Regions from separate parts of the Pseudomonas sp. 20-5 genome, predicted to be linked through region 1. Evidence: predicted binding sites of a transcription regulator. Region 1 holds the regulator's gene; the other holds the start of a gene.
What was found. The regulator LexA, encoded in region 1, represses DNA repair genes until DNA is damaged. The targets are predictions, from matches to a motif close to CTGTNTNNNNANACAG.
Positions count from the first base shown of each region.

Region 2: the regulator LexA is predicted to act here: its motif matches at 4,952-4,967, upstream of recN (DNA repair protein RecN).

Region 1 covers NZ_CM165584.1:2,124,230-2,131,550, forward strand. Annotated here, with positions in the region: gene AC1RB9_RS09940 (DUF1653 domain-containing protein) at 51-314, shown strand; gene topA (type I DNA topoisomerase) at 405-3,011, shown strand; gene AC1RB9_RS09950 (DUF6586 family protein) at 3,118-3,636, shown strand; gene AC1RB9_RS09955 (hypothetical protein) at 3,842-4,075, shown strand; gene sulA (SOS-induced cell division inhibitor SulA) at 4,097-4,582, opposite strand; gene lexA (transcriptional repressor LexA) at 4,594-5,208, opposite strand; gene psrA (transcriptional regulator PsrA) at 5,440-6,141, shown strand; gene nagZ (beta-N-acetylhexosaminidase) at 6,343-7,321, shown strand, end outside.
Region 2 covers NZ_CM165584.1:5,396,199-5,403,519, forward strand. Annotated here, with positions in the region: gene dapB (4-hydroxy-tetrahydrodipicolinate reductase) at 149-955, opposite strand; gene dnaJ (molecular chaperone DnaJ) at 1,012-2,145, opposite strand; gene dnaK (molecular chaperone DnaK) at 2,261-4,174, opposite strand; gene grpE (nucleotide exchange factor GrpE) at 4,264-4,824, opposite strand; gene recN (DNA repair protein RecN) at 4,992-6,668, shown strand; gene fur (ferric iron uptake transcriptional regulator) at 6,738-7,142, opposite strand; gene AC1RB9_RS24955 (outer membrane protein assembly factor BamE) at 7,240-7,321, shown strand, end outside.

The DNA of each region.
Region 1 (7,321 bases):
ATGTCGGCATTGTGCCGTTGTTTTCCGATTTTCGAGACAAGGTAAGGAACATGGACCTGCAGGCTGGGCTCTATCGTCATTACAAGGGACAGAACTACCGGGTCCTGGGTGTCGCGCGGCATTCGGAGACGGAAGAGGCGCTGGTGATCTACCAGGCGCTGTACGGCGAATTCGGTCTCTGGGTGCGTCCGCTGGAGATGTTCACCGAGGCCGTGGAGGTCGATGGCGAGTGGGTGCCGCGCTTCGTCCTGGTGAGTCCCGAGGCCGATCCCCTGGGCTTGCAGAAAGCTCCCGGCGGGGAAGACCGCGCTTGACCTTGGCTCGTTCGCCACTATATATAGCGGTGCCGCGCTAGTCGCTCCCTCCTTTATATTCATCTTTTCGACGCAGGAACCTTCCGATCCATGGGTAAATCGCTGGTCATCGTGGAATCCCCGGCCAAGGCCAAGACCATCAACAAGTACCTGGGCAGCCAGTACGTGGTGAAGTCGAGCATCGGCCACATCCGTGACCTGCCCACCAGTGGTTCGTCGAGTTCCAAGGAGCCGGCGGCCAAGGGCCGCAAGAGCGCCTCCGAGGCGCCGGCGCTGTCACCGAAGGAGAAGGCCAGGCGCCAACTGGTCTCGCGCATGGGGGTCGACCCCGAGCATGGCTGGAAGGCCAAGTACGAGATCCTGCCCGGCAAGGAAAAGGTCATCGACGAGCTGCGCCGCCTGGCCAAGGACGCCGACACCGTCTATCTCGCGACCGACTTGGACCGCGAAGGGGAGGCCATCGCCTGGCACCTGCGGGAAGCCATCGGCGGCGACGAAAGCCGCTACAAGCGCGTGGTATTCAACGAAATCACCAAGAAGGCCATCCAGGAGGCCTTCTCCCAGCCCGGCGAGCTCGATATCAACCGGGTGAACGCCCAGCAGGCGCGGCGTTTTCTCGACCGCGTGGTCGGCTACATGGTCTCGCCGCTGCTCTGGCAGAAGATTGCCCGTGGGTTGTCCGCCGGCCGCGTGCAGTCGGTGGCGGTGAAGCTGGTGGTGGAGCGCGAACGCGAGATTCGCGCCTTCGTCCCGGAAGAGTACTGGGAAGTGCATGCCGACCTCGGTACCGCCAAGGGCGCCAACGTGCGCTTCGAGGTTACCCGTGAGAAGGGCGAGGCCTTCAAGCCGCTCAACGAAGCCCAGGCCATGGCGGCCCTGGAAAAGCTCAAGGCCTCGGCCTATAGCGTCGCCAAGCGCGAGGACCGGCCGACCTCCAGCCGACCCTCGGCGCCGTTCATCACTTCCACCCTGCAGCAGGCGGCGAGCAACCGCCTGGGCTTCGGGGTGAAGAAGACCATGATGATGGCCCAGCGTCTCTACGAGGCCGGCTACATCACCTACATGCGTACCGACTCGACCAACCTGTCGGCCGATGCCATTGGCATGGTCCGCGGTTTCATCGAGGACGAGTTCGGCCAGAAGTACCTGCCGGGCAAGGCCAACGTCTACTCGAGCAAGGAGGGCGCCCAGGAAGCGCACGAGGCGATCCGTCCTTCCGACGTCAACCTCAAGCCGACCCAGCTGTCCGGCATGGAGCGTGACGCCGAGCGCCTGTACGACCTGATCTGGCGCCAGTTCGTGGCGTGCCAGATGACCCCGGCCGAATACCTCTCGACCAGCGTGAGCGTCACCGCCGGCGATTTCGAGCTGCGCGCCAAGGGCCGCATCCTCAAGTTCGACGGTTATACCCGGGTACTGCCGCAGCAGAGCAAGCCGGGCGAGGACGACGTCCTGCCGGAAATGAAGGAAGGCGAGAACCTCAAGCTGATCAAGCTCGATCCGAGCCAGCACTTCACCAAGCCGCCGGCGCGCTACTCCGAAGCGAGCCTGGTCAAGGAACTGGAGAAGCGCGGTATCGGCCGCCCCTCGACCTACGCGGCGATCATCTCCACCATCCAGGAGCGCGGCTACGTAACCACCCACAACCGCCGCTTCTATGCGGAGAAGATGGGCGACATCGTCACCGATCGGCTCAACGAGAGCTTCGCCAACCTGATGGACTACGGTTTCACCGCCGGGATGGAGGAGCATCTCGACGACGTGGCCCAGGGCGAGCGCGACTGGAAGCACCTGCTCGACGAGTTCTACGGCGATTTCAAGAAGAAGCTCGAGGTGGCTGAAGTCAGCGAGAAGGGGATGCGCGCCAACCAGCCGACCCTGACCAACATTCCCTGCCGCGAGTGCGGCCGGCCGATGATGATTCGTACCGCCTCCACCGGCGTGTTCCTCGGCTGCTCGGGCTACAGCCTGCCGCCGAAGGAGCGTTGCAAGGCGACCGTCAACCTGATTCCCGGCGACGAGATCGCCGCGGACGACGAGGGCGAGTCCGAGTCGCGGGTGTTGCGTGGCAAGCATCGCTGCCCGATCTGCAGTACCGCGATGGACGCCTACCTGCTGGACGAGAAACACAAGCTGCATATCTGCGGCAACAACCCCGACTGTCCGGGCTACGAGATCGAGGAAGGCCAGTACCGGATCAAGGGCTACGAAGGGCCGAGCCTGGAATGCGACAAGTGTGGCAGCGAGATGCAGTTGAAAACCGGCCGTTTCGGCAAGTTCTTCGGTTGCACCAATCCGACCTGCAAGAACACCCGCAAGCTGCTGAAGAATGGCGAGGCGGCGCCGCCGAAGATGGACGCCATCCGCATGCCTGAATTGAAGTGCGAGAAGGTGGACGATATCTACGTGCTGCGCGACGGCGCTTCGGGCATGTTCCTGGCCGCCAGCCAGTTCCCGAAGAACCGCGAGACCCGCGCGCCGTTGGTGAGCGAGATCATCCCGCACAAGGCCGAGCTGGATCCCAAGTACCATTACCTCTGCGACGCTCCGCAGAAAGACCCGGACGGCCGTCCCGCGGTGATCCGTTTCAGCCGCAAGACCAAGGAGCAATACGTGCAGTCCGAGGTCGATGGCAAGCCCACCGGCTGGCGCGCCTTCTACGATGGCGGCAAGTGGAAGGTCGAAGACAAGCGCTGATGGATGGCGCGCCCGCTTGCATGGGGCGCGCTTATACTGCGCGAAGGCCGGGCGCTGACCTGGCCTGCGCTCCGCATTCCTTCCAGTTTTAATCGGGAGTACCGGCATGGCCCAAGAGCTTTATACCCGCACCAACCAGAAGCTGTATTTCGCCGGGTTGGCTCTGGAGGCCTGGAAGCGAGCCGATGCCGAGCGGGCGATGAATGCCCAGGCGATCATCCAGGGGGAGCGCGAGTCGGCGCTGTTCCACCTTTATGGCGCAGTGCTCGGTGTATGCCATGAGATCGCCGGTTACTACCGTCTGCCGCAGGCTGCCGCTCCTCGCGTGGATGCATTGCTGAATGCCGAAGTGCTGGCGGCCGCGCCCAGCCCCGAGCTGGCTGAACTGGTGGAGTTGGCGTCGCAGCCGGAAACCTGGCTGGGCCAGTTGCTGGGCGCCTACTCCGAGCTGTTCCTGCCGCCGCGACCGACCAAGGCAGCGAAGATCGACCCCAGCACGCCGTTGATCGTTGCCGTGAGTATCGACGAAGAAGCCCCCTTGCTTTCTCGCGAAACCCTCGAGGAATGGCGGCAGTCGCTGAAGCAATTGGTCCTGCGTTTTCGCGAGAGCCTGACGGAGCTGTAACGCCGTCGTCATTCGCCGATCAGCGGTAGGACATTTTCCTACCGTTCCACTCGGTTGATTTGCCAGCAAAAAAATTTAGCGGATGCCGTCCGGGCGCTCTGGAACCGCCGTTACAGGCGCGAGAGGGGAACCGGAAGGCGGATGCGGGCTAGGGATGCACTGGATGGGCTGTTACAATGTCGCGTCTTCGTAGAGAGCGTCTGTCATGCCAACATCCTTCCTTGAAATCGTAGAAATGCCCGACGGGCGCATCGTGCTGCGTCGCGCCGATGACGAGGAGGCGTTGGTGACTCTGGAGTTCTCCGGGGACGCGAAGAATTTCCTGCAAGGCCAGCATGTCGAAGTGGCCAAGGCCATGTTCAATGTCGGCGTGCAAATGGCCGGTCGTCTTGCCGAGGGCGAGATGGAACACGACGAAGGCCCCCGCGTCCTGCACTGAACGCTGTCCCCCGCCGTTTTTTCAACCCAGACGAATATTCAGGCTCTGTGCTTGGCCCAGTTGGGCGGCGCGGGACAGTTGCTTGCGCGCCGCCCGGCTCAGCGGTTCCAGCCAACTGACCACGGTGTGGCTGCGGCCCAGGCGCAAGGCCTCGCAACTGAGCGCCAGGGCAGCGGCGTTGTCCTTCGCCTGCAGTAGCAGGATGCGCTCGCGGTTCAGGCCGGCGCGGCGCAGCCATTCATGGGTCAGGCTCGCCGGCGGAGCGATCAGGGTCAGCCAGCGGGCATCCTGTTCCTCGCTGAGCTCGCGGAGAATCGGTGCGAGCAGGGTCAGGCAGTGCCCCGGCAGGCCGCTGAGCGAAAGTTCGCTAAAGGCAGCGGGTTCCTCGATGGAGGCACTGGAAGGGCTGTCGATGACATCGTCGAGCAAGGGTGCGCCGTTGCTGGCCCAGAACGCTTCCTGGAACAGTGGCAACTGGGCGCTGGGCAGCGAGTGGGAGGTCTGCATGGTATCTCCTGTCAGCGCCGGATCACGCCGACGCTCAAGCCTTCGATGATCAGTTCCTGCTCCTTCAGATCGACTTCGATCGGAGCGAACTCAGGGTTTTCCGCCAGCAGCCAGACCTTGCTGCCTTCGCGCTTGAAGCGTTTCACCGTGACCTCCTCGCCGATCCGCGCGACCACCACCTGGCCGTTGCGCGCTTCGCGGGTGACGTGGACGGCCAGCAGGTCGCCGTCGAGGATGCCGATGTCCTTCATGCTCATGCCGCGCACGCGCAACAGGTAGTCGGCGCGAGGATTGAAGAAGGCGGGATTGATACGGCAGGATTCCTCGATGTTCTGTTCGGCGAGGATCGGTGCGCCGGCGGCGACCCGTCCGATCACCGGCAGGCCCTCATCGTCGTTGGCGGCATGCGGTTCGAAGCCGGGAATGCGGATGCCGCGAGAGGCGCCCGGAGTCATTTCGATGGCGCCCTTGCGTGCCAGCGCCTTGAGGTGCTCCTCGGCGGCGTTCGGCGACTTGAAGCCGAGTTCCTGGGCGATTTCCGCCCGGGTCGGCGGAAAGCCGTGGTCTTCCAGGCAGCGCTTGATGAAGGAGAGGATCTCGGCTTGGCGGGGCGTCAGCTTCTGCATGTCGTCGCTCTGTGTTTTTATCCAGTGACTGGGATTATATACAGTGAGCGGGGCGTGGCAATGATTTTCCGCATGACATTTCGTCCTGCGTCACGATGAAGTTGGCCAGTGTCTTGCTTCCGTTTTTCGGGACTTCTCTGTAATTTTCCTGACTGGTGCGTCATCTGCCGCTTGACAAGGGATGTGGCTGAAACGTATGTTTCAAACAAGTGTTTGTCAGGCGGAGAAACCATGGCCCAGTCGGAAACCGTCGAACGCATTCTCGATGCGGCGGAACAGCTGTTCGCGGAAAAAGGCTTCGCCGAAACCTCGTTGCGTCTGATCACCAGCAAGGCCGGGGTCAACCTGGCGGCGGTGAATTATCACTTCGGTTCGAAGAAGGCGCTGATCCAGGCGGTGTTCTCGCGTTTCCTCGGGCCATTCTGCGCCAGCCTGGAAAAGGAGCTGGATCGTCGCCAGGCCAAGCCCGAGGCCCAGCACGCCACCCTGGAGGACCTCCTGCACCTGCTGGTGTCCCAGGCGATGGCGGTGAAGCCGCGCAGCGGCAACGACCTGTCGATCTTCATGCGCTTGCTCGGCCTGGCCTTCAGCCAGAGCCAGGGGCACCTGCGCAAGTACCTGGAGGAGGTCTACGGCAAGGTCTTCCGGCGCTACATGCTGCTGGTCAACGAGGCTGCGCCGAAGCTGCCGCCCATCGAGCTGTTCTGGCGCGTGCACTTCATGCTCGGCGCGGCCGCCTTCAGCATGTCGGGGATCAAGGCCCTGCGGGCGATGGCGGAAACCGATTTCGGCGTGAACACTTCCACCGAGCAGGTGATGCACCTGATGGTGCCGTTCTTCGCTGCCGGCATGCGCGCCGAGAGCGGCATCGACGATCCGCTGCTGGCCGGGGCGCAACTGCGCCCGCGGAACAAGACGCCCGCCAAGGCCTGATTGCAGACGGCGCCCCAGGGCGCCGTTTTCCTTTCTCCTTTCTCTGTGCTCCGGGCGGAACTCCATGCGCCAGGCCGGCTCCATTGGCAGGCGCGCGGTACCGCCCCGGGACTTAAGTCTTTCTGCCGGGTGCAGTACAGTGTGCGCTGTCTGAGGCCCGTGACGGCGGGCTTCGCTGATTTCCAGGCCATAGGACTCTTCATGCAAGGCTCTCTGATGCTCGACATCGGCGGCACCTGGCTGACCGCCGAGGACCGCCAAATCCTGCGCCACCCCGAGGTGGGCGGGCTGATCATCTTCGCTCGCAACATCGAGCATCCTGCCCAGGTTCGCGAACTGTGTGCGGCCATTCGCGCCATCCGTCCCGACCTGTTGCTGGCCGTCGACCAGGAAGGAGGGCGCGTGCAGCGCCTGCGCCAGGGCTTCGTGCGCCTGCCGGCGATGCGCGCGATCGCCGACAACCCCAATGCCGAAGAGCTGGCCGAGCATTGTGGCTGGCTGATGGCGACCGAGGTGCAGGCGGTCGGCCTCGACCTGAGTTTCGCGCCGGTGCTGGATCTCGACCACCAGCGCAGCGCCGTGGTCGGTAGCCGCGCCTTCGAGGGCGACCCGGAGCGTGCCGCGCTGCTTGCCGGTGCTTTCATTCGCGGCATGCATGCCGCCGGGATGGCCGCCACCGGCAAGCATTTTCCCGGTCACGGCTGGGCCGAGGCCGATTCCCATGTGGCGATTCCCGAAGACGCGCGCAGTCTCGAGGAAATCCGGCGCAGCGACCTGGTTCCGTTCGCCCGCCTGGCCGGACAGCTCGACGCGCTGATGCCGGCCCATGTCATCTATCCGCAGGTCGACCCGCAGCCCGCCGGCTTTTCCCGGCGCTGGTTGCAGGAGATCCTGCGCGGCGAGCTGAAGTTCGACGGGGTGATATTCAGCGACGACCTGTCGATGGCCGGCGCCCATGTGGTCGGCGACGCCGCCAGCCGCATCGAGGCCGCCCTGGCCGCGGGCTGCGACATGGGCCTGGTGTGCAACGACCGGGCTTCCGCCGAGCTGGCCCTGGCTGCCCTGCAACGCCTGAAGGTGACCCCGCCGTCGCGTCTGCAACGCATGCGTGGCAAGGGCTACGCGAATACCGACTATCGCCAGCAGCCGCGCTGGCTGGAAGCACTGTCCGCGTTGCGCG
Region 2 (7,321 bases), 3.1 Mb from region 1:
GCAGGTGTAAAAAAGCGGGATGACACCGTGAAGAGTCATCCCGCTTTTTTTCGATTCATGCTGCGCTGCTTTTAGTGGACACACTAAAGCTGTAGTTTACAGAATCGCGACATTCCGGTCCACCAATAAGACGACGTGCGGCAGCGCCTCAGCGTAGGCCGAGCACATCCTGCATGTCGTACAGGCCGTTCTCCTTGCCCTCCAGCCACAGCGCCGCACGCACCGCGCCACGGGCGAAGGTCATGCGACTGGAAGCCTTGTGGGTGATCTCCACGCGCTCGCCCTCGGCGGCGAACAGCACGGTGTGGTCGCCCACTACGTCGCCGGCGCGCACGGTGGCGAAGCCGATGGTTTCCCGCGCCCGCGCGCCGGTCTGCCCCTCACGTCCGTAGACCGCCACTTCCTGGAGGTCCCGGCCGAGCGCCTGGGCTACCACCTCGCCCATGCGCAAGGCGGTGCCGGACGGTGCATCGACCTTGTGCCGGTGATGGGCCTCGATGATCTCGATATCCACTTCGTCGCCCAGCACCCGTGCCGCGGTATCCAGAAGCTTCAGGCAAAGGTTCACGCCGACGCTGAAGTTGGCAGCGAAGACGATCGGGATATCCTTCGCCGCCTCGGCCAGCAGCAGCTTCTCGTCGGCGCTGAAGCCGGTGGTGCCGATGACCATCGCGCGGCGCGCCTTGCGGCACTGTTCGATGTTCTTCAGGGTTACGGAGGGATGGGTGAAGTCGATCAGGACGTCGAACTCCTCGCAGACCTTGCCCAGGTCCCCGGACAGCGGCACGCCGATCCGGCCGAGACCGGCCAGCTCGCCGGCGTCCGCCCCCACCAGGGTGCTATCCGGACGATCCACCGCCGCCGTCAGCCCGGCGGCACCGCCGGTCTGCTGAACGGCCTCGATCAGGTTCTTGCCCATGCGCCCGGCGGCGCCCACTACGGCTATACGTCGCATAAAACCACTCCACGCGGAACCCGGACGCGGCTGTCAGGCCGCGCCCATGGCTTTGTTTATAGGTCGTCGAAGAAACGCTTCATGCCTTCGAACCAGCCACTGGCCTTGGGCGAATGCGAGGTGTCGCTCTGCAACGACTTGCGGAACTCCTCGAGCAGCTCGCGCTGGCGCTTGTCCAGGTTCACCGGGGTTTCCACCACCACCTTGCACATCAGGTCGCCGGCGCCGCCGCCGCGCACCGGGGCCACGCCCTTGCCGCGCAGGCGGAACAGCTTGCCGGTCTGGGTGCTTTCCGGAATCTTCAGCTTGACCCGGCCATCCAGCGTCGGCACTTCCAGCTCGCCACCCAACGCAGCGTCGGCGAAACTGATCGGCACTTCGCAGTACAGATGCTTGCCGTCGCGCTGGAAGATCGGGTGCTCGCGCACATTGACCACCACGTACAGGTCGCCCGCCGGACCACCCATGCTGCCGGCCTCGCCTTCGCCGGTGAGGCGGATGCGGTCGCCGGTGTCGACGCCGGCCGGCACCTTCACCGACAGGGTCTTCTGCTCTTCCACGCGCCCCTGGCCATGGCAGGAGCCACAGGGATCGGAAATCATCTTGCCGGTGCCGTGGCAGCGCGGGCAGGTCTGCTGGACCGAGAAGAAGCCCTGCTGCATGCGCACCTGGCCGATACCGCCGCAAGTGGTGCAGGTGACCGGTGTGGTGCCGGGCTTGGCGCCGCTGCCGTTGCAGGTCTTGCAACCGACCAGGGTCGGCACGCGGATGGTGACGGTGGTGCCACGTACCGCCTCCTCCAGGTCGAGGTCCAGGGTGTAGCGCAGGTCCGCGCCGCGCTGCGCGCCGCCGCGCGAGCCACCGCGGGCACCGCCGCCACCGAAGAAATCGCTGAACACATCGCCGAAGATGTCGGAGAAGCTCGCCCCGCCGAAACCGGCGCCAGCGCCCCCACCCATATTCGGATCGACGCCGGCATGGCCGTACTGGTCGTAGGCCGCCCGCTTGCTGGCATCGGAGAGGACCTCGTAGGCCTCGTTGGCCTCCTTGAACTTGTCCTCGGCTTCCTTGTCGCCAGGATTGCGGTCCGGGTGGTATTTCATCGCCAGGCGGCGGTAGGCCTTCTTCAGGTCCGCCTCGCTGGCGCCACGCTCAACCCCCAGAACCTCGTAAAAGTCTCGTTTCGCCATAACCTTTCCGTCTCAATTAAGGACCCTCCAGACACGCCAACGCGGGAGCAGGCTCCCGCGTGGCGGATCATGCGTACCGGCCTGGCCGGCACGCGGGGCAGAAGCAAGCCGGGGCTTACTTGTTGTCCTTGACCTCTTCGAACTCGGCGTCCACCACGTCGTCAGCGGCTTTCGCCTGCTCGCCCTGGGGAGCGTCTTCGCCCTGCTGGGCCTGTTCGGCGTACATCTTCTGCGCCAGCGGGGTGGAAGCCTGGGACAGAGCGTTCATCTTGGCCTCGATCTCGGCCTTGTCGTCGCCCTTCACCGCCGCTTCCAGCTCGCCCAGCGCCTTCTCGATGGTCGCCTTGTCCTCGGCGGTGGCCTTGTCGCCCGCCTCGGTGATCATCTTGCGGGTCGCGTGGACCAGCGCGTCGCCCTGGTTGCGAGCGGCAGCCAGTTCCTCGAACTTGCGGTCCTCCTCGGCGTTCGCCTCGGCATCGCGGACCATCTGCTGGATCTCATCCTCGGACAGGCCGGAGGATGCCTTGATCACGATGGACTGCTGCTTGCCGGTGGCCTTGTCCTTCGCCGAGACGTGCAGGATGCCGTTGGCATCGATATCGAAGGTCACCTCGATCTGCGGCACGCCGCGCGGAGCCGGCGGAATGTCGGCCAGGTCGAACTTGCCCAGCGACTTGTTCTGCGCGGCCTGCTTGCGCTCGCCCTGCAGCACGTGGATGGTCACCGCGCCCTGGTTGTCGTCGGCGGTGGAGAACACCTGCGACTTCTTGGTCGGGATGGTGGTGTTCTTCTCGATCAGACCGGTCATCACGCCGCCCAGGGTCTCGATGCCGAGGGTCAGCGGGGTCACGTCGAGCAGCAGCACGTCCTTCACGTCGCCGGCCAGGACCGCGCCCTGGATGGCGGCACCGACAGCCACGGCTTCGTCCGGGTTGACGTCCTTGCGCGCTTCCTTGCCGAAGAACTCGGCAACGGTCTTCTGTACCAGCGGCATGCGGGTCTGGCCGCCGACCAGGATCACTTCATGGATATCGGAAACATCCAGGCCGGCATCCTTCAGCGCGGTGCGGCACGGCTCGATGGTGCGCTGCACCAGGTCTTCGACCAGGGACTCCAGCTTGGCGCGGGAAACCTTGACGTTCAGGTGCTTCGGACCGCTCGCGTCGGCAGTCACGTACGGCAGGTTGACGTCGGTCTGCTGGGTCGAGGACAGCTCGATCTTGGCTTTCTCGGCCGCTTCCTTCAGACGCTGCATGGCCAGCGGGTCGCCCTTCAGGTTGATGCCGCTTTCCTTCTTGAACTCGTCGACGAGGTAGTCGATCAGGCGGATGTCGAAGTCTTCGCCGCCGAGGAAGGTGTCGCCGTTGGTGGCCAGCACTTCGAACTGGTGCTCGCCGTCGACTTCGGCGATCTCGATCACCGACACGTCGAAGGTACCGCCGCCCAGGTCATAGACGATCACGGTGTGGTCGCCCTTGGCCTTGTCCAGGCCATAGGCCAGCGCCGCCGCGGTCGGCTCGTTGATGATCCGCTTGACGTCGAGGCCGGCGATGCGGCCGGCGTCCTTGGTGGCCTGGCGCTGGCTGTCGTTGAAGTAGGCCGGAACGGTGATCACCGCTTCGGTGACCGGCTCGCCGAGGTAGTCTTCGGCGGTCTTCTTCATTTTCTTCAGCACTTCGGCGGAAATCTGCGGAGGCGCCATCTTCTGGCCCTTCACTTCCACCCAGGCGTCGCCGTTGTCGGCCTTGACGATGCTGTACGGCACCATCTGGATGTCTTTCTGAACCACGTTCTCTTCGAAGCGACGGCCGATCAGGCGCTTCACCGCATACAGGGTGTTCTGCGGGTTGGTGACCGCCTGGCGCTTGGCCGGCTGGCCCACCAGGGTTTCGCCATCGTTGGTGTAGGCGATGATCGAGGGGGTGGTACGCGCGCCCTCGGCGTTCTCGATGACCTTGACGTTACCGTTCTCCAGGATAGCCACGCAGGAGTTGGTGGTACCCAGGTCGATGCCAATGATTTTGCCCATATTCACTCTCCAGAAACTTTGATTCCGTGCGACCCGCCCGTGGGTCTCGTGCTCGGTTGACTACCCAGATGGGGTCGTCGCGTCGAATTTCAAGCCTGCTCGTCGATGGAAGGCGGGGTTTCCGCCGGCGCCTTGCTGACCACCACCATCGCCGGACGCAGCAGGCGGCCGTTGAGCAGGTAGCCTTTCTGGAACACCTTGAGGACACTGCCCGGCTCGGCCGAAGCGCTTTCCTGCATGGCCATCGCCTGGTGCTGCTCGGGGTTGAAAGGCTCGCCTTCCGGGTTCAGCGCCTCCACCTGGTAGCGGCGCAGGGTGTCGTCGAACATCTTCAGGGTCAGTTCCATCCCTTCGCGCATCGGCTTGATCGCCTCGTCGTTGGGATCGGACATCTCCAGGCCGCGCTCGAGGGTGTCGACCACCGCCAGCAGGTCGCCGGCGAATTTCTCCAGCGCGAACTTGTGCGCCTTCTCGACATCCTGCTCCGCACGCCGGCGTACGTTCTGCAGATCCGCGACCATGCGCAGCGCCTGGTCCTGGGCGGCAGCCAGCTGCTCCTCCAGCTCCTGCACGCGGGCGGTCAGGTCCTCGGCGGCGCCGGTGGGCTGCTCGGGGGTCTGTTGATCCAGGGTCTGCTGTTCGTCAGCCATGCCACTCTCCTTCAAAAATAAGCTGGCAAATACAAGGCGAACGCATAAGTTCGCAACGTTGCCGGCTATATGGGGACGGCTTTCCACGGTTCAAGGGGCGAGCGGCAATTGCCAGCCGGAAAAAATACTGTATAAATAACCAGACAAAACCCACGGAGCCGCCCGCCATGCTGGTTCACCTGTCCGTTCACAACTACGCCATCGTCGAGCACCTGGATCTCGAACTCGCTACCGGCATGAGCGTGATCACCGGCGAAACCGGTGCGGGCAAGTCGATCATGCTCGACGCCCTCGGCCTTACCCTCGGCGACCGCGCCGACAGCGGCGCGGTCCGTCCCGGAGCGGACAAGGCCGACATTCTCGCCAGCTTCGACGTCAGCGCCATCGCCGAGGCCCGCGACTGGCTCGCCGAGCGCGACCTGGAACAGGACGGTCCGTGCATCCTGCGCCGGGTGATCACTGCCGAAGGTCGCTCGCGTGCCTACATCAACGGCACGCCTTGCCCGCTGGGCGACCTGAAGAGCCTGGGCGAACTGCTGATCGACATCCATAGCCAGCACGAGCACCAGTCGCTGCTGAAGAGCGAGACCCACCGGCGCCTGCTCGACGAGTACGCCGGCTGCCAGGAGCTGGCGCGCCAGGTGCAGCTCGCCGCGCAACGCTGGAAGCAGACCAGCCAGGAACTCGAACGCCTGTCGCGTAGCGGCGACGAACAGCGCGCCCGCCACCAGTTGCTCAGCTACCAGCTGGAAGAACTGGAAAACCTGTCCCTCGGCGAAAACGAACTGGAAAGCCTGGAGCAGGAGCAGAAGACCCTGAGCAACGCCGAAAGCCTGCTCGCCGCCTGCCGCCAAGTCGTGGAAATGTGCAGCGAGAGCGATGCCGGCAACGTCCTTTCCGCGCTCAATGCCAGCCTCAACCGCCTGACCTCGTTCAGCGGCCAGCCCGCCGCTCTCGGCGAAGCGGTCAACCTGTTGTCCAGCGCGCAGATCCAGGTCGAGGAGGCGATCGGCGAACTGAACCGCTTCGTCGACCACTTCGATGCCGATCCCAATCGCCAGCAGCAGGTCGAGGAGCGCCTGGACGTCATTTACTCCCTGGCGCGCAAGCACCGGGTCCAGCCCGCCGAACTGGCCGACCTGCAGCAGCGCCTGTTCGACGAACTGGAGGCGCTGAACGCCGACGACGAAGCGGTCGGACGCCTGGGCGACGAGCTGGCCGCCTACGCCCGGCATTACCAGGAAAAAGCCGAAGAACTGAGCCGCCTGCGCCAGGCCGCGGCCGCACCTCTTGCCGCCAGCGTGGAGCAGGAGATGCAGCGCCTGGGCATGCCCGGGGGGCGCTTCGCCATCGTCCTGCATCCCGGCGACAGCGCCGAGCCGCAGGCCAACGGACTGGAAAGCGTGGAGTTCCTGGTCAGCGCCAACCCCGGGCAGCCGCTGAAAGGGCTGGCCAAGGTCGCCTCGGGCGGCGAACTGTCGCGGATCAGCCTGGCGATCCAGGTGATCACGGCACAGACCTCGCGCATCCCCACCCTGGTCTTCGACGAAGTCGACGTCGGCATCGGCGGCCCCACCGCCGAAGTGGTCGGACAGTTGCTGCGCCGCCTCGGCGAACGCGGCCAGGTCCTCACCGTGACCCACTTGCCGCAGGTCGCCGCCCAGGGCCACCAGCACCTGTTCGTGCACAAGGAACGCGGCAGCAGCGAAACCCGTACGGCGGTCGCCACCCTGAACAAGGCCCAGCGGATCGAGGAGATCGCCCGCATGCTCGGCGGCGTCGACCTGACCAAGGAATCCCTGGCCCACGCGAAGAAACTGGTCAACCTGGCCGCCCAGAACTGAACGTTCCTTCAATGGAAAATGAAAACGGCGACCCCAGGGTCGCCGTTTTCGCATGGAACCGTTGCGCGACTACTTCTTCTTGCGCACGTAGAGCACCAGATTGTGATCGACCAGCTCGAAGCCGCGCTCGCGGACGATTTCCTTCTGGCGCTTCTCGATTTCCGCATCCATGAACTCGATCACCTCGCCGGTATCGACGCAGACCATGTGGTCGTGGTGGCCGCTATCGGCGAGCTCGAACACGGCATGGCCGCCATCGAAGTTGTGACGCACCACCAGGCCGGCGGCCTCGAACTGGGTCAGCACCCGATAGACGGTTGCCAGGCCCACGTCCTCGCCTGCTTCCATCAGCGCCTTGTACACGTCTTCGGCGCTCATGTGGCGTTGCTCGGCCGAGTCGAGCATCTGCAGGATCTTGACCCGCGGCAGGGTCACTTTAAGGCCGGCTTTTCGAAGTTCGCTATTTTCAACCATGTCTGCTTTCTCAGCGCGGGATGTTTCGCAGTATCCCGGAATACGGGTATGATCGGGCTTTTATTTGCCCAGCCAAGATAGTGGAAGTCGCTCACCGATGCAAAACGCCAAGCTCATGCTGACCTGTCTCGCTTTCGCGGGGCTTGCCGCACTCGCCGGTTGCTCGTTTCCTGGCGTCT